Regions from separate parts of the Flavobacterium pasteuri genome, predicted to be linked through region 1. Evidence: riboswitches for the same ligand, from Rfam matches in the RefSeq annotation. Region 1 holds a riboswitch; the other holds the start of a gene.

Evidence for each region. A riboswitch is a leader RNA that binds a small molecule or an ion and turns the genes downstream of it on or off. The one in region 1 is predicted to bind S-adenosylmethionine.
Region 2: linked by a shared signal. The riboswitch ahead of ACNQF6_RS10660 (Na+/H+ antiporter NhaC family protein) and the one ahead of ACNQF6_RS09820 (homocysteine S-methyltransferase family protein) in region 1 are both predicted to bind S-adenosylmethionine.

What each region holds. Positions count from the first base shown of each region.
Region 1 is NZ_JBLVPN010000005.1:282,188-291,869, forward strand. Features, by position in the region: gene ACNQF6_RS09815 (NAD(P)/FAD-dependent oxidoreductase) at 1-705, shown strand, start outside; SAM riboswitch class I at 798-917, shown strand; gene ACNQF6_RS09820 (homocysteine S-methyltransferase family protein) at 1,233-2,234, shown strand; gene ACNQF6_RS09825 (hypothetical protein) at 2,542-3,087, shown strand; gene metH (methionine synthase) at 3,506-6,184, shown strand; gene metF (methylenetetrahydrofolate reductase [NAD(P)H]) at 6,281-7,237, shown strand; gene gldA (gliding motility-associated ABC transporter ATP-binding subunit GldA) at 7,307-8,203, opposite strand; gene ACNQF6_RS09845 (dicarboxylate/amino acid:cation symporter) at 8,352-9,605, shown strand.
Region 2 is NZ_JBLVPN010000006.1:137,672-147,353, reverse strand. Features, by position in the region: gene ACNQF6_RS10695 (bifunctional UDP-3-O-[3-hydroxymyristoyl] N-acetylglucosamine deacetylase/3-hydroxyacyl-ACP dehydratase) at 1-1,112, shown strand, start outside; gene lpxA (acyl-ACP--UDP-N-acetylglucosamine O-acyltransferase) at 1,183-1,968, shown strand; gene efp (elongation factor P) at 2,022-2,588, shown strand; gene ACNQF6_RS10680 (UDP-3-O-(3-hydroxymyristoyl)glucosamine N-acyltransferase) at 2,658-3,587, shown strand; gene ACNQF6_RS10675 (nuclear transport factor 2 family protein) at 3,589-3,951, shown strand; gene sucD (succinate--CoA ligase subunit alpha) at 4,046-4,918, shown strand; gene ACNQF6_RS10665 (hypothetical protein) at 5,135-5,557, shown strand; SAM-I-IV-variant riboswitch at 5,685-5,781, shown strand; gene ACNQF6_RS10660 (Na+/H+ antiporter NhaC family protein) at 5,836-7,158, shown strand; gene fabG (3-oxoacyl-[acyl-carrier-protein] reductase) at 7,342-8,088, shown strand; gene ACNQF6_RS10650 (hypothetical protein) at 8,171-9,682, shown strand, end outside.

The DNA.
Region 1 (9,682 bases):
GGTTTAGGAAGTTTTGAACCAAGAAAACCATTGATTGAAGACATCGAGTTTTACGAGGATAAAGGAATTAAATACTTTATTAAAAACCCGGAAAAATTCAGAGACAAAAGAGTCGTGATTGCCGGAGGAGGAGATTCTGCTTTGGACTGGAGTATTTTCTTGTCGAATGTTGCTTCTGAGGTAACTTTGATTCACCGTAGAAACGAATTCAGAGGGGCTTTAGATTCTGTAGAAAAAGTACAGGAATTGAAGAACTCAGGAAAAATAAAAATGATTACGCCGGCAGAAGTAGTTGGCTTGAATGGAGCTGAACATTTAGAGTCAATTGATATTGAGGAAAATGGTGCACATAGAACCATTGCGACGGATTATTTTATTCCACTTTTTGGATTAACACCAAAATTAGGTCCTATCGGAGACTGGGGATTAGACATTGAAAAAAATGCCATCAAAGTAAATAATGCTTTAGATTACCAAACGAACATTCCAGGTATTTTTGCCATTGGTGACGTAAATACTTATCCGGGAAAACTGAAATTGATTCTTTGTGGTTTCCACGAAGCCACATTAATGTGTCAGGCAGCCTATCAAATCATCAATCCAGGTAAGAAATATGTATTGAAATACACTACAGTTTCTGGTGTTGACGGATTTGACGGAACCCGTAAAGAAGCTCCAAAAGCCGTGGTGAAAGCCATAGTTTAACAACATAATACAAACTAGTTAAAAAATATAGCGCTAATACTTGCAAGTATTAGCGCTATGTCTTTACTTTGCACTGTTCATATATTTATTGAAAGTTATCACGAAAGGCGGAGGGAAAGACCCAATGAAACCTTAGCAACCCTTTATCTTTAAAGAAGGTGCTACATTCTACTTTATACAGAACCAGTTTCAGTATTTAAGATAGATAACACATGAATACTCACTTAGTATTTCTCAAACCCTTTCTTGACAACATATCGATATTTAGCTTACTGAATTTATTTCAGTATCAGGAGCGAACAATTGGCGTTTTTTTGTCAATACCGTTCCCGCTTTTCGTTGCAATCTTTCTCATCCTTAAACAAGTTTAGGACGAGAAAGGATTTTCACTGCAAACGTAGTTCATCGAACTCCTATGAAAATAGTAATTAAGTGAGGTAATCGGGGCTAAAGAGCTAATATATTGAACTTTTGGAATTAATAATAAGCGCTTAATACTATAATGTTTTGCGAGAATAAAACAAAAGATGTCAACAATTCAAGAAGCTATTAAAAAAAACATACTCATACTCGATGGAGCTATGGGAACCATGTTGCAACGCTACAATTTTTCCGAAGAAGATTTTCGAGGAGAACGTTTCAAAGATTTTCCACATTCCTTAAAAGGGAACAACGATTTATTGTCATTAACGCAACCACAAGCGATTCGTGCCGTTCACGCAGCTTATTTTGAAGCAGGAGCGGATATTGTTGAAACCAATACTTTTTCTGGAACTACTATCGGAATGGCCGATTATCATCTGGAAGATTTGGTATACGAACTCAACTATGAATCAGCAAGAATTGCCCGTGAAGTAGCCGATGAATTCACAGCCAAAAATCCGGATAAACCTCGTTTTGTAGCAGGTTCAATAGGACCAACAAACAGAACGGCCAGCATGTCACCAGATGTAAATGATCCGGGATACAGAGCGGTAACTTTTGATGATTTACGTATTGCATACAAACAACAAGTAGAAGCGTTGATTGACGGAGGAAGTGATTTGCTTTTGGTAGAAACTATTTTCGACACTTTAAATGCAAAAGCGGCCCTTTTCGCTATTGAAGAAGTCAAAGACGAACGCAATATCGATATTCCAATAATGGTTTCCGGAACGATTACGGATGCATCAGGAAGAACACTTTCGGGTCAAACCGTAGAAGCTTTTTTGGTTTCGGTTTCGCATATACCATTATTGAGCGTAGGTTTCAATTGTGCTTTGGGAGCTGATTTGCTGAAACCATATCTACAGACTTTGGCACATAATACGTCATTCAATGTTTCGGCGCATCCTAATGCAGGATTACCAAATGCATTTGGTGAGTACGATGAAACACCAGAACAGATGCAAGCTTTCATCAAAGAATATTTAGACGACAATTTAGTAAATATCATAGGTGGTTGTTGCGGAACAACGCCAGAGCACATCAAGTTGATTGCTGATATCGCAAAGGAGTATAAACCTAGAGTATCAACAGCGACAATGTAACGTAGAGACGCGATGTATCGCGTCTGAGAAAAAGAAACTACAATGACACTTAATTTGTAACGTCAGCACACAAAGAAGAATAATAAAATATAAAATTCACCAATAGAAAAGTCTATTTTTTAAAGAATAAAAAATAGTTATTGTTTTTTTGATAAGAAATGTAAATTGCAATGCTTATGGATTGTTATATTTAATGATAGTTGGACGAAAGTTGCATAATAAAAGGTAATACCGATGAGCCTTTAATAGTAGAAATAGACAAGAGGATTTTTCTTGTAGACATATTACAAAACTAAAAATAAATACAATGGAAGATAGATATGAACTAGGAAGTGATTATTGGGATAATCTAGATTGTGGTTATGAAAAGAGTGAGCCTAGTAATAAGAGTAATGAAGAATTAGAAGATGAATACCAATCTATATATCATGAGAAGCAGATAATAGGGTTTAGAACAGAAATCCGTGAATTTACTGAAAGGATAGATTATTATGGGAAAATAGTGTCGTATTATAAAAGAAAATTGATTATCGATACTAAGATCTATACTTCGATGGTTGAACAGGTGAGGAATGATACTAAAGAATTGGAATCATATAAAGCCAAGATTCAAGTAGGTGGTTCTGATCAATCTTCCGCTTATTTATATAAGAGATATGGGGATGAAATACTAAAAAGATATTCAGATAGTATTGAATCATACACTAAACAAGCTGAGCTGTTTATATCCTTGACAGGTGAAAGTGAGAGAAAAATCGATTATTTTGGAAAAAAGTTAGCTGAATATAAGAAAGAATTGAAAATTAGTAGAGATTATCTAAAGAATTATAATTATGAAAATGATCTTAATTAGATATACTACAAAAATATAGCTTCCAAGCTAGCGCGAGCGTCCCGCTCGTGCCCACAAACAAAAGCAGGATAAAAGGTTTGAACAATAGAATTATAATTTGGAATGGGCACGAGCGGGACGCTCGCGCTAGCAAAGTAAGAGTTCCGTAGGAACGATATGTTTTTGTAGCAACGGCATTTATTCCGTTGAATGAAAAGGAAATAGGATTTTGGGATATTCTGTTGAATGAAAATAGTGTTGAATTGTTGAAAATCCGCGTGAGGGATAGCAGTGAAAAGCCCACAGTCTCGTCTTTTCGGACGAGACGAGGACTTGTAACGAATAGCCCGACCCTTTTGGGTCACGCCCAATATAATAAGAAACAAAAAAGCTAAACCTACACCGTTTTTGAAACCGTGCAGGATTAAATAAAACAAAAATGGCACACGCAGAAAAGAGAAGAAACCTTGTATTATCGGGATTAGAGCCTTTAATCATTACGCCGGAAAGCGTTTTTGTGAATATTGGTGAACGTACGAATGTAACAGGTTCTAGAAAATTCCTTCGATTAATCAAAGAAGAAAAATACGAAGAAGCACTTAGCATTGCAAAAGAGCAAGTAGAAGGTGGCGCACAAATCATCGATATTAATATGGATGAAGGAATGCTCGATGGCGAATATGCTATGACAAAATTCCTAAATCTAATCGCTGCCGAGCCTGATATTTCCAGAGTGCCAATTATGATTGACAGCTCGAAATGGGACATTATCGAAGCGGGTTTAAAAGTAGTGCAAGGAAAGAGTGTTGTAAACTCAATTTCTTTAAAAGAAGGGGAAGAACAATTCATTCATCATGCTAAATTGATCAAGCGCTACGGCGCTGCAGCAATTATTATGGCTTTTGATGAAACAGGACAAGCTGATAATTACGAACGAAGAGTTGAAATTTGCCAACGTTCGTATGATATTTTGGTAAACAAAGTTGGTTTTCCTCCGCAAGACATCATTTTTGATTTGAATATATTTCCAGTAGCTACTGGAATGGAAGAACACCGCTTGAACGCATTGGATTTCTTTAGAGGAACAAAATGGGTTAGAGAGAATCTTCCACATGCGCATATTAGTGGTGGTGTGAGTAATGTTTCTTTCTCGTTTAGAGGAAATGATACGGTTCGTGAAGCGATGCACTCTGTTTTCTTATATCATGCGATTCAACATGGTATGACGATGGGAATCGTGAATCCAGAAATGCTTTCTATTTACGATGAAATTCCAAAAGATCTTTTAGAACACGTTGAAGATGTAATCTTGAACAGACGCGATGATGCCACAGAAAGATTGTTGGACTTTGCCGAGAATGTAAAAGGAGATGTAAAGAGTAATGAAAAAACAGTTCAAGAATGGCGTTCGGGAACTATTCAGGAACGATTGACGCATTCGCTAGTAAAAGGAGTTGATGAATTTATAGAAATTGACGTAGAAGAAGCCAGACTTGCAGCAACAAAACCTATCGAAGTAATTGAAATCAATTTAATGGCAGGAATGAATGTCGTAGGAGATTTATTTGGTTCAGGAAAAATGTTTTTACCACAAGTGGTGAAATCAGCGCGTGTAATGAAAAAAGCAGTAGCTTATTTATTGCCATTTATTGAAGCCGAAAAAGATGGTGTTTCAAGTTTTGCAGGTCGTATATTAATGGCGACTGTAAAAGGCGATGTACACGATATTGGTAAAAATATTGTTTCGGTTGTTTTGGCTTGTAACAATTATGAGATTATTGATTTAGGTGTGATGGTTGCGCCTGAGAAAATTATCGCTGCAGCTATAGAACACAATGTTGATATTATCGGTCTAAGCGGATTGATAACACCTTCATTGGATGAAATGGTGTATTTGGCTAAAGAATTAGACAAAAGAAATATAAAAATCCCAGTGATGATTGGTGGAGCAACGACTTCGCGCGCGCATACTGCCGTGAAAATTGCACCACAGTATAGAGAAACGGTTATTCACGTAAATGATGCTTCGAGAGCCGTAACGGTTGCCGGAAATTTATTGAACAGTGAGAAAAAAATATATGCAAGTGACATCAGAGCAGAATATGATGCTTTTAGAGAGACTTTTTTGAATCGTTCGCGTGACAAAAATTTCTTAACTATTGAGCAAGCTCGTGTCAATAAATTGAAATTAGATTGGGAAAATTACAACCCAATGAAGCCTAATTTTATTGGAACAAAAACAATCGAAGTCGATTTGGATGTTTTGGTTCCGTATATTGACTGGACACCCTTTTTTAGAACATGGGAATTGTTTGGGAAATATCCAGCGATTTTAACAGATACTGTTGTTGGAGAACAAGCTACTTCAGTTTTTGCGGATGCTAAAGAAATGTTGGGCGTTATTTTGAAAGAAAAGAAACTGACAGCCAAAGGAATCTACGGAATTTTTCCAGCGAATCAAGTGAATGATGATGACATCGAATTGAGCGACGAAAGTGGAAAAGTACTAGAGAAATTCTTGACGTTGCGTCAGCAATCACAAAAAACAAAAGGTGCCCCAAATATCGCTTTATCTGATTTTATCGCTCCGAAAGACAGCGGTAAAACGGATTATATGGGAGCATTTTGTGTAACAACCGGTTTTGGTGTGGATGAATGGGCAGCTGAATTCGAAAAAGATTTAGACGATTATAATTCGATCATGGTCAAAGCATTGGCGGATCGTTTTGCAGAAGCTTTCGCAGAATATTTGCACGAAAAAATCCGTAAAGAGATTTGGGGTTACGCTGCTGATGAAAATTTATCTACCGAGGCTATGATTGAAGAGGTTTATAAAGGAATTCGTCCAGCACCGGGTTATCCGGCTTGTCCTGACCATTTAGAAAAACCTACGATTTGGAAATTACTAAATGTAGAACAAGAAATTGGAGTGACTTTAACAGAAAGTATGGCGATGTGGCCGGCTTCATCGGTTTCTGGATATTATTTTGGAAACCCGGAAAGTAAGTATTTTGGACTTGGAAAAATAAAAGAAGACCAAGTTATTGATTATGCCAAACGAAGAAGCGTATCGACAGAAGTTGCCATGAAATGGCTGAACCCAAATATAGCAGATTAGAAAATAGTTTAAAGTTGAAATTTTGTTTAAAGTTTAAAGTTTAAAGTTGTTCGAGAGAACCTTAAACCTTAAACCTTAAACTTCAAACTAAAGAAAATGAAAGTAACACAACATATTGAAGACGCAAAAGGAGAAACTTTATTCTCTTTCGAAATTATTCCACCTCAAAAAGGCAAAAGCATTCAGGAATTATACGATAATATTGATCCGTTGATGGAGTTTAAACCACCATTTATAGATGTAACTACTTCTCGCGAAGAATATATTTACGTGGATAAAGGCAATGGTTTATTAGATAAGAAACTGACCAGAATGCGTCCGGGAACGCTTGGAATTTGTGCTTCGATAAAGCATAAATACAACGTAGATACGGTTCCTCACGTGCTTTGCGGTGGTTTTACTAAAGAAGAAACTGAGTATTTATTAGTCGATTGTCATTATCTTGGAATTGATAATGTGATGGCGTTACGTGGCGATGCGATGAAAGACGAGCAATATTTTATTCCGAAACAAGGAGGAAATGATTTTGCGGTTGATTTAGTGAAACAAATCAACCAATTGAATTGCGGGAAATATTTGCACGATGTAATGGATATTGATAATAAAGCCAATTTTTGTATTGGTGTTGCTGGATATCCGGAGAAGCATTTGGAGTCTCCATCCTTACAATCTGATTTAAAAAGGTTGAAAGAAAAAGTTGATGCAGGTGCGGATTACGTGGTGACACAAATGTTCTTTGATAATGCTAAATACTTTGAATTTGTTGCCAAAGCTAGAGAAATGGGAATTACTGTACCTATTATTCCAGGTATTAAACCAATTGCCGTAAAAAGACATTTGCAAGTATTACCGCAAATTTTCAGAATTGATTTGCCGGAAGATTTAATTCATGCGGTTGACCAATGTAAAAATAATACTGATATCAGGGAAGTAGGAATTGAATGGGCAATTCAACAATCTTTAGAATTGAAAGCTGCAGGAGTTCCGGTATTGCATTATTATTCTATGGGAAAATCAGAGAATATTAGACAAATTGCGAGTAAGGTTTTTTAATTCCCCAATCGTATTTTATAAAAAAAGCTCGTTTAAAATCAAATTTAAACGAGCTTTTTTAGTTGTAAACTACTTTGTAATCTCTCTAAATACTGCCTCGAGGTTTTTATTTTTCTGATTCAGTTGAAGTGTTTTCAAACCATTGGCATTAGCAAAATCAAAAACAGCCGGTCGCATGTCTTTATCCGCTTTGAAAGTCAATTCCCAAATCATGTCGTGTGTATTCTTGTAAGAAACTAGATTTTCGATTTTGGCAATAGCTTGTTCCTCTATTTTATAATCAAATTCTACTTCGATAACTTGCTCCTTGTCTTCGGAAATTAAGTGGTCCAGTTTTTTATCGGTAACAATTTTGCCGTTATTGATGATAATAACGCGGTCACAAATGGCTTCTACTTCCTGCATAATGTGCGTAGAAAGGAAAACGGTTTTGTCTTTCCCTACGTTTTTAATCACATTACGAATTTCCATTAATTGATTTGGGTCTAAACCGGTTGTTGGTTCGTCAAGAATCAAAACATCTGGATTGTGTAATAAAGCATTGGCAAGGCCTACACGCTGACGATATCCTTTGGATAATTGTCCTATTTTTTTATGACTTTCGGTACTTAAACCTGTCAATTGAATTACTTCTTCAATGCGGGATTTGGCTACTTTGTACACATCTGCGTTAAAAGCCAAATATTCTCTCACATACAAATCTAAATACAACGGATTGTGTTCCGGTAAATAACCAATAGAAAGCTGAACAGCTTTTTGCTGTGTGTTTACATCGTTTCCATTTACGATAGCTGTACCTTCATCGGCATTGATATACGTTGTCAATATTTTCATTAAAGTCGATTTTCCGGCTCCATTTGGACCTAAAAAACCAACAATTTCCCCTTTATTAATGGAAAATGAAATGTTATCCAGTGCTTTTTGGGCACCGTAGCTTTTGGATATATTAGTAACTTCTATTGACATGGAATTTTATTTGTTGCAAAAGTAAACAGAAAAAGTATTGATTTATTGTTTTTTGTAGCCCAATAGCTAAAAAGTCATTAATCAAAGTTTTACAAAGCGAGATGATATTCTATTTTAGATTTATATATTTACCATAAACTATATAGATATGAATTTGAAAAATACACAATCGGGCAGTTTCTTGAAAAACTACAAAAGTATTTTATTGCTACTTGGCGGGATTCTGGCAGGAAGTATATTGGGTTTAGTTTTTGGGAAAGGAGTAGAAGTCATTAAACCTTTGGGCGATATATTTCTGAATTTATTGTTCACAGCAATTATCCCTTTGATTTTTTTTACGATTGCATCTTCGATTGCCAATTTAGAAAAATCAGAGAAATTGGGGAAGTTGTTTGTAATCGTCATTGGCGTATTTTTAAGTACAGTATTGATTTCGGCCATTTTGATGATTGTTGGCGTATTGTTATTCCCTGTTCAGCAAGATATTATTATTTCCAAAATTCCATTGGAAACCATTCAGGAAAGTTCTACGGGTTCACAAATTACCCAGTTGCTTACTGCTAGTGACTTTTTTGAACTGTTGTCCCGTAAGAATATGTTGGCGCTTATTATATTTTCTTTTTTAATAGGATTTGCCAGTTTGCATTCGGGAGAAAAAGGGAAAGATTTCAGTCGCTTCCTAAATTCAGGAAATGAAGTGATGAAGCAATTGTTACACATGATTATGAAAACGGCTCCAATAGGTTTGGGTGCTTATTTTGCGTATCAGGTTGGGATTTTTGGACCGCAATTATTTGGCGCTTACGCAAAACCTTTAGGGCTTTATTATGCGGTTTGTGCTTTTTATTTTGTCGTATTTTTTAGTTTGTATGCTTTTATCGCCGGAGGGAAATTAGGATTTAAAGTATTTTGGAAAAACAATATTACGCCTTCATTAACGGCATTGGGAACCTGCAGCAGCATTGCGACAATTCCGGCGAATCTCGAAGGTGCCGAAAAAATGAATATCCCGAGTCATATCAGGAATGTAGTTATTCCACTTGGCGCACCTTTGCACAAAGACGGTTCGAGTATGTCGTCCATTATAAAAATCGCGGTTATTTTTGCCATGTTTGGTAAAGATTTTACAGATCCTTATAATTTACTAGTGGCATTGGGAATTACAGTAATTGTTTCAGTAGTCGAGGGCGGAATTCCAAATGGAGGTTATATAGGTGAAATTCTAGCGATAACCGTTTATGGATTTCCTATGGAGCAAGCTCTGCCGGCAGCTATGATTGTGGGAACCTTAGTAGATCCTATGGCGACCCTGTTGAATGCAAATGGAGATTTGGTTTCAGCGATGGTAGTTGCCCGAATTGCAGAGGGGAAAAAATGGCTTTCGGCTAATTTAGCAGCTTAAACGCTTTTTAGTTTGAATTAGTTGAAAAACGAATTCAGATATTGGTAATATACAAGAGGTTAGAAGTCTCTTTTTTA
Region 2 (9,682 bases), on a different contig from region 1:
TTGAATTGAATGCTTCTGAACTTCCTATTATGGATGGTTCTTCAAAATATTTTGTTGAAGCGCTTGAAAAAGCAGAAATTGAAGAACAAAACGCTAAAAGAAATGTATATGTAGTAAAAGAAGTAATTTCTTTTACAGATGAAGCTTCTGGTAGTGAAATATTGGTAATGCCAAACGATAATTATTCAGTTACTGCAATGGTAGATTTTGGTACTAAAATTCTTGGTACTCAAAATGCTACAATGAAAAGTATTTCAGATTTTAAAACGGAAATATCAGAGTCTAGAACCTTCAGTTTTTTACATGAATTAGAATCATTGTTAGAAAATGGTTTGATAAAAGGTGGCGATTTAAATAATGCTATTGTCTACGTGGATAAAGAAATATCAGCAGCTACAATGGAAAATTTAAAAGTTGCTTTTGGAAAAGACGAAATTACGGTTAAACCAAACGGTATTTTAGACAACCTTACTTTGCATTATCCAAATGAAGCTGCAAGACACAAATTACTTGATGTAGTAGGTGATTTGGCTTTAATTGGAACAAGAATTCAAGGAAAAGTAATTGCTAATAAACCAGGTCATTTTGTAAACACACAGTTTGCTAAAAAAATGGCGAAAATCATAAAAATAGAACAAAGAAATTATGTTCCTGTTTATGATTTACATCAAGAACCTTTAATGGACATTCATAAAATTATGGCTGTTCTTCCTCATAGACCACCGTTTTTATTGATTGACAGAATCATTGAAATGTCTGAATCTCATGTTGTCGGTATGAAAAATGTTACCATGAATGAGAATTTCTTTGTTGGACATTTTCCTGAAGCTCCAGTTATGCCAGGTGTTTTAATTGTTGAAGCAATGGCACAAACGGGTGGAATTCTAGTATTAAGCACTGTTCCGGATCCTGAAAATTATTTGACTTATTTTATGAAAATAGATAATGTTAAATTCAAACATAAAGTATTGCCTGGTGATACCTTAATTTTTAAGTGTGATTTAATTACACCTATTAGAAGAGGAATTTGTCACATGCAAGCAAACGCTTACGCAAATGGAAAACTAGTTGCTGAAGCGGAATTAATGGCACAAATTGCTAAGAAACAGTAATTTTTTTGTTGATTTGGTTAATCGTGTATTCGGTTAATCAATTAAACAGTTAAACGATTAAACAAAGAATATGAATCAACCACTAGCCTATGTTCATCCAGGCGCCAAAATTGCTAAAAATGTTGTCATTGAACCATTTACCACCATTCACAATAATGTAGTTATTGGAGATGGAACTTGGATTGGTTCGAATGTTACAATAATGGAAGGCGCAAGAATTGGAAAAAATTGTAATATATTCCCAGGTGCAGTTATTTCAGCAGTTCCGCAGGATTTAAAATTTGGTGGAGAAGATTCTTTAGCAATAATTGGAGACAATTGTACCATAAGAGAATGTGTCACTATCAATAGAGGTACAATAGCATCCGGACAAACTACTTTAGGTAATAATTGTTTAGTAATGGCAACAGCACATATTGCTCACGATTGTCACATTGGGGATAATGCAATTATTGTAAACGGAGTCGCTTTGGCAGGTCATGTTACTGTAGGGAAATTTGCGGTTATCGGTGGATTGGCAGCAATACATCAATTTATTCAAATTGGTGATCATGCCATGATATCAGGTGGATCTTTGGTAAGAAAAGATGTTCCTCCTTATACAAAAGCAGCAAAAGAGCCTTTGTCGTATGTTGGAATTAACTCTGTTGGATTGAGAAGACGCGGTTTTACAACTGAAAAAATCAGAGAAATTCAAGATATTTATAGAATTCTATACCAAAAAAATTACAATACCACTCAAGCTTTGGGTATTATTGAAGCAGAGATGGAAGCGACACCAGAAAGAGATGAAATCATTGATTTTATTCGAAATTCATCAAGAGGAGTTATGAAAGGATATTCTGGAAACTACTAAAAAGTAGTTTTTAGTTACCAAAAAATAAAAATAGTAATAAAAATCAAAAAATAATGGCATCTACATCAGATATTAAAAACGGATTGTGTATTAAATACAACAATGATATTTACAAAATCATTGAATTTCTTCACGTAAAACCAGGAAAAGGTCCTGCTTTTGTTAGAACTAAACTTAGAAGTTTAACTAACGGGAAAGTTTTGGACAACACTTTTTCTGCGGGTCATAAAATCGAAGAAGTTAGAGTAGAAAACCATAAATTCCAATTTTTGTACCCTGAAGGTGATCAATTTCATTTTATGAATACGGAGACTTTCGAACAAATTACTTTAAACAAAAACATTTTAGACTCGCCAGATTTATTGAAAGAAGGAGAAAATGTAATGGTAAGCATCAATACTGAGACTGATTTACCGCTTTCAGTAGATATGCCAGCTTCAGTTATTCTTGAAGTGACATACGCTGAGCCAGGAATTAAAGGAAATACGGCTACAAATGCAACAAAATCAGCAACTGTTGAAACTGGTGCATCTGTAAATGTCCCTTTGTTTATTAATGAAGGTGATAAAATTAAAATTGATACTGCATCAGGTTCTTACATGGAACGAGTTAAAGAATAGTTTACAGTAATCAGTGTTCAGTAATCAGATATACTGGACACTGATTGCTGAACACTGAATACTAATTAAATGAAATTCCAAAAAGTTTACTCTTTAGAAGCAATTGCAAATATCATCGGCTGTGAATATGTTGGTGATAAAGATTTTCCAGTGACTGGAATGAATGAAATACATGTTGTTGAATCTGGAGATATTGTTTTTGTGGATCATCCTAAGTATTATGACAAGGCATTAAACTCTGCAGCGACTGTTGTTTTAATCAATAAAAATGTAGCTTGTCCAGATGGGAAAGGATTGTTAATTTCTGAAGATCCTTTTAGAGATTTCAATAAATTGACAAATTATTTCAAGCCATTTCAATTCTCAAATGTTTCAATAGCTACTTCAGCTTCAATAGGTGAAGGGACTCTAATACAGCCAAATACATTTATTGGAAATCATGTCGTTATAGGTAAGAATTGCTTGATCCATTCTAATGTTTCCATTTATGATTATACCGTAATAGGCGATAATGTAATGATTCATGCAGGAACTGTTCTGGGTGCTGATGCGTTCTATTATAAAAAACGTCCTGAAGGATATGATCAATTACTTTCCGGTGGAAGAGTTGTCATCAAAGATAATGTGGGAATAGGAGCGCTTTGTACGATTGACAAAGGTGTTACTGGCGATACTACTATTGGAGAAGGTACAAAAATTGACAATCAAGTACATGTTGGCCATGATACCGTTATTGGCAAAAAATGTTTAATAGCTTCACAAACCGGAATTGCGGGCTGTGTTATTATTGAAGATGAAGTTACTATTTGGGGACAAGTAGGAACCACAAGTGGTATCACAATAGGAGCAAAGGCTGTCATTCTTGGTCAAACCGGAGTTACAAAATCAGTAGAAGGTGGCAAATCATATTTTGGAACACCAATAGAAGAATCAAGAGAAAAATTGAAACAACTGGCTAATATCAAAAAGATACCAGAAATTCTTAATAAACTAAAGTAATATGTCTGCTAAAGAAATCGTTCAGAAGTTTTACAAATCAGATGCGCTAATTGACAACGAAGTCATAAAAGATTTTTTGCATCCAGAAGTTATCGTTGAATGGAACAGTAGTAAGGGATTAGTTCAATTGAATTATGATTCTTTATTAAGCCTTTCCAATGATTTGAGTAAAGCTTACGTTCGTTCAAAGGTTAGGATTAGCCATATTGTAAGTGAAAATGATACTGTTTCGGTACGATATTCTCATTTTGTAAAAACGATTGAGAATCCCAGAGAAGAAATGTTATTGGCGCATTTTATGGTTATTTGGCAAATAAAAGACAATAAACTATTTCGAGGGTATCAAATGAGTCAATTATCATAATTTAGTGTCAAAAAACTGAATACTGAATACTGATTACTGATTACTATTTTATACTTTTGCATAACAATTTTAAAAACTACATAAAAAATATATCATGAGTGTTTTAGTTAATAAAGATTCCAAAATAATTGTTCAAGGTTTTACAGGAAGCGAAGGAACTTTCCATGCTTCTCAAATGATTGAGTACGGTACTAACGTTGTTGGTGGTGTAACTCCTGGAAAAGGGGGAACTACTCACTTAGACAGACCAGTTTTTAATACTGTAAAAGATGCTGTAGAACAAGCAGGAGCTGATACAACTATCATTTTTGTTCCGCCAGCTTTTGCTGCTGATGCAATTATGGAAGCAGCAGATGCTGGAATAAAAGTAATCATTGCAATTACTGAAGGAATTCCTGTTGCTGACATGATAAAAGCAAATAGTTATGTTAAAGAAAGAAATTCTAGATTAATAGGACCTAACTGTCCAGGTGTAATCACCCCGGGTGAAGCTAAAGTTGGTATTATGCCAGGTTTTGTTTTCAAAAAAGGAACTGTTGGTATTGTTTCTAAATCGGGAACATTAACCTACGAAGCAGCTGACCAAGTTGTAAAACAAGGATTAGGAATTACTACTGCAATTGGTATTGGTGGAGACCCAATCATTGGAACAACTACAAAAGAAGCAGTTGAATTATTGATGAATGACCCAGAAACAGAATGTATCGTAATGATAGGTGAAATTGGTGGACAATTAGAAGCTGATGCTGCTCATTGGATTAAAGCTGATGGTAACCGTAAACCAGTTGTAGGTTTCATTGCAGGAGTTACTGCTCCTCCAGGACGTACAATGGGACATGCTGGTGCAATCGTTGGAGGTTCTGACGATACAGCTGAAGCTAAAAAGCAAATCATGAGAGAATGTGGAATTCACGTTGTAGATTCTCCAGCTGAAATTGGTAAAAAAGTAAAAGAAGTTTTAGGTTAATCTAAACTCTTATTAAATATTTTAAAAGCCTCACAATTTGTGGGGCTTTTTTATTATTAATTGAATTAAAGAAATATCTTTGCACTTTATTAAATATTTCTGTTTTTGCAGATTCAATTGTAATAAGAATAAACATAAACGAATGGTTTCTAATGGACCTCACGATTTTGTGGGGTATTTTTTTGTCAAAGCCAATTCAAATTAAAATAAAATAATATGTACAAAGAGTTAAAAAAATTCAAAGTTACCAATCAGTTTTCATTTACTACAGAAGATAGTTTAGCAGAAGTTTGCAACGCATCAGAAGGATCTGGAGTATTTTTAGTTTACTCTGTTGGAGATGAAAAGGAGTTAATTATGGTTGGTTCTACTGGAACTGTTCAAAACAACGGAACTTTGAAAATTAAAAATGGTGGACTGAAGGATAAAATTGTAGAAGGACACCAATTTGCTAAAACTGGAAGAAAATATTCTTGGCCAGCACAAATGAAAATTGAAGATATCAGCACACTTGAAGTGGTTTGGTATGAAACATTTAATGATAAAACTAAAGTGATTCCAACATTCGCAGAAGGGCAAGTTTTACAAAACTTCCTTGACGAAAATGGAAGACTGCCAAGATGGAATGTAGCTTTTTAATTATTTAAAGTCTACCTTTTAATATCTTAATTATAATCGCGCTACATTTTTCATGTGGCGCTTTTTTTGAATTATCTTTTTTTGGAATAAAATTAGGCTAATTTCATAAATAATTAATTACTTTTGCACCCGTTATCACGAATCCTGCAATAGGATAGCAACCTGCAACAACAAGCAAGGTGCTAAAACGATAAGCCAAATCCTTTGGAAAAAATGTTGTTTACATTCCCATATTTAGCTTTGTTTTTCGTCATAATTTTTAATTTTAAATTATTTTTATGACTTTATTTTCAAAAGAAAAAGGAAATGCCTTTGCCTTGATTCCTTTATTGGTTTTTATTTTTACTTTTTTAGGAGCAGGAATTGTTCTGAATGATTTTTATGCTTTTCCATCGCCAGTGGCAGTTGTAGTTGGTATCATAGCAGCCTTTTTACTTTTCAAATCCACTACTGATGAAAAAGTTGCTACATTGATTGCGGGATGTGGTGAAAGTAAGATCATGACCATGTGTTTAATTTATTTGCTAGCAGGAGCCTTCGCAGTAGTAAGTAAAGCAATGGGCGGTGTTGATGCTGTGGTGAATCTTGGGATAAATACTATTGATGTTGCTTATTTTCCTTTAGGGATTTTCTTGATTGCTTCTTTTTTATCAACTGCTACAGGAACATCAGTGGGTGCAATTGTAGCTATTGGCCCGATAGCTGTCGCTTTAGCTGATAAAAGCGGTGCTTCATTACCTTTAATTTCAGGCGCTTTATTAGGTGGCTCTATGTTAGGAGATAATCTTTCGATGATTTCTGATACTACCATCGCAGCAACGCAGTCATTGGGATGTGACCTAAAAGATAAGTTTAAGATTAACTTATTTATTGCTTTTCCTGCTGCAATTTTGACTATTATGGTTTTCTTTTATCTTGGTTTAAACTCAGATATTGTGACTGTTTCCATTGCAAAAAATGATTTTTCCTGGATTGCAATTGTACCTTATATATTAGTAATAGTATTGGCGGTAGTAGGTGTTAATGTATTTTCAACATTGCTTATTGGAACTTTATTGGCAGGAATCATAGGTTATTTTAGTGGTTCGTTTACGTTAATGGAGTTCACTCAAAAGATATATGAAGGCTTTACCAGTATGACTGATATTTTCTTATTGTCAATGCTTACTGGAGGTTTAGCAGCTATGGTAGATAAAGCGGGTGGAATAACGTATTTATTAGTTCAAATTAAAAAAAGAATTAAAAGTAAAAAATCAGCTCAAGCGGGAATTGGTGCTTTAGTGGGTTTTGCTAATTTAGCAATAGCGAACAACACGGTTTCTATTGTAATTACAGGACCTATTGCCAAAGAAATTAATGATGAATATGAATTGAATCCTAGAAAAACGGCTGCAATCCTGGATATTTTTTCGTGTATAATTCAAGGAGTTTTACCGTATGGCGCTCAAGTATTGCTTATATTGAGCTACGCTAACGGGAAATTAGATTTCTTTGACTTAATTAGTAATGCTTGGTACCATTTATTTTTACTAATTTTCACATTGGTGGCTATTTATATTTCGTTTTGGGACAAATGGACAAAGCGATTCTTTAAAATTTAAGAATTGAATTTTTGATTGTAATTGCTTTTGAATTTTTTTTAAAAAGGGAATTATTATATATTTGACGGGTGTAAGATAGCCCTGATAGTAGTGAAAATCCTTTTATGTGAGCGTTAGTGTTCATAAAAGATTGAAACGGATAGCAGGAATAGCTCCAAATAAAAAATAAACTAATTTTTGAATATGAAATTACTAGAAGGAAAGGTTGCCATTATTACTGGTGCAAGTCGTGGAATAGGAAAAGGAATTGCAGAAGTTTTTGCTCAACATGGTGCAAATGTTGCATTTACATATAGTTCGTCAGTGGAATCAGCTTTAGCTCTAGAAAACGAATTGAACGCTTTAGGAATTAAAGCCAAAGGATACCAATCGAATGCAGCCGATTTTAATGAAGCACAAACTTTTGTAGATGCCGTTTTAGCTGAATTTGGAACAGTTGATATTCTAATAAATAATGCAGGTATTACTAAGGACAACCTATTGATGCGTATGTCCGAAGAAGATTTTGACAAAGTGATGGATGTCAATTTGAAATCAGTTTTTAATATGACTAAAGCAATTCAACGTACTTTCTTGAAACAACGTTCTGGTTCTATAATCAATATGAGTTCAGTTGTAGGAGTGAAAGGAAATGCAGGACAAACTAATTATGCTGCTTCTAAAGCGGGAGTTATTGGTTTTTCTAAATCAGTGGCATTGGAATTAGGATCACGTAATATTCGTTGTAACGTAATTGCTCCTGGATTTATAGAAACGGAAATGACGGCAAAATTAAACGAAGATGTGGTAAAAGGATGGAGAGACGGAATCCCTTTGAAACGTGGCGGAACGACTGAGGACGTTGCTAATGCATGTCTTTTCTTTGCTTCGGATATGAGTGCGTATGTAACTGGACAGGTTATGAATGTTTGTGGAGGAATGCTTACCTAAAATAATTATAAATTATAAATGATGAATTTTAAATGATGTGAAAATTTAAAATTTAAAATTCATCATTTAAAATAAAAAAAGAATGACAACAACAACCGTTCTATTATTACTACTTTCTTTACTAATAGCTGGCGGTTTGTCATTTTTTCAATATATCTACAAAGCCAAAAACAAATCGAAAATCGGTTGGTTTTTGGCTTTTTTGCGTTTTTCATCCATCTTTGGAATTTTATTATTGTTAATTAATCCAATAGTAACTAAAAATACGCTTGAAACGGTAAAAACGCCTTTGCCCATTGTTGTTGATAATTCGAGTTCTATTTCTTTTTTGAATGCCAATGAAAAAGCATTAGAATTGTACAAAAAAATACAATCAAACTCTGATTTACAAGAGAAATTCGATTTGCAATCGTATCAGTTTTCAGATGAATTTGAACCGACTAAAACATTTGATTTTAAAGGAACTCAAACTAATATTGATGTTGTTGCCAAAAATCTAAAAAGCATTTATAAAAATGCAATCTATCCAACAGTTTTAATTACGGATGGAAACCAAACTTCGGGAAATGATTATGTCTTTAGTTTTGATACTGCGAATAAAGTATATCCTGTAATCGTTGGCGATACGACAACTTTCTTAGATTTTAAAATCAATCAACTGAATGTTAATAAATATGCTTTTCATAAGAATAAATTTCCTGTAGAAGCTTTTTTACAGTATTCAGGAACTAAAAGCATAACGGCCGATTTTATTATTTCACAAGGAAATTCGGTATTCAGCAAACAATCGATTGCCTTTTCACCTTCCAAAAAAACGGCAACCGTAAGCGTGCTTTTACCAGCTGATAAAATAGGATTACAGATTTTTAAAGCTACTATTTCATCTAAAGAAAAAGAAAAAAACACGTACAATAACACTAAGAATTTTGCGGTTGAAGTTATTGACCAAAAAACAAATATTGCTATAGTATCAGCTATAACTCATCCTGATTTAGGCGCACTAAAAAGAGCAATTGAATCAAATGTACAGCGTAAAGTAACTATCGTTAAACCTAATGATATTAATACGTTACAAGATTTTAATGTTTTAATTTTATACCAGCCAACAGCCGAATTTAAAAACATTTTTGAGAGTAATAAAGGTGTTGGAATCAATACATTTATTATTACTGGTAACAACACCGATTTTAATTTTCTGAATCAGCAACAGGATAATTTGAACTTTAAAATGAGTGGACAAAAAGAAGATTATTTGTCGGTTTTTAATGCGCAGTTTAATTTGTTTGCGGTTGATAATATTGGGTTTGAAAATTTACCGCCTTTGCAAAATGCTTTTGGAACCGTAACTACAAAAGGAGCGGTGTCCGTTTTGCTTTCATCCAAAATTAGAACAATAGATACGAATGCGCCTTTACTAGCTTTTGCAGAAAATCAAGGCAGGCGAGCCGCTTATCTTTTGGGAGAAAACAGCTGGAAATGGCGTTTGCAAACACATGTCAACAATCAATCATTTGAAAAATATGATGTTTTCATGGATAAGATTATTCAATTTTTGGCTTCTAATAATTCTAAAAAATCATTAGTGGTAGAACAT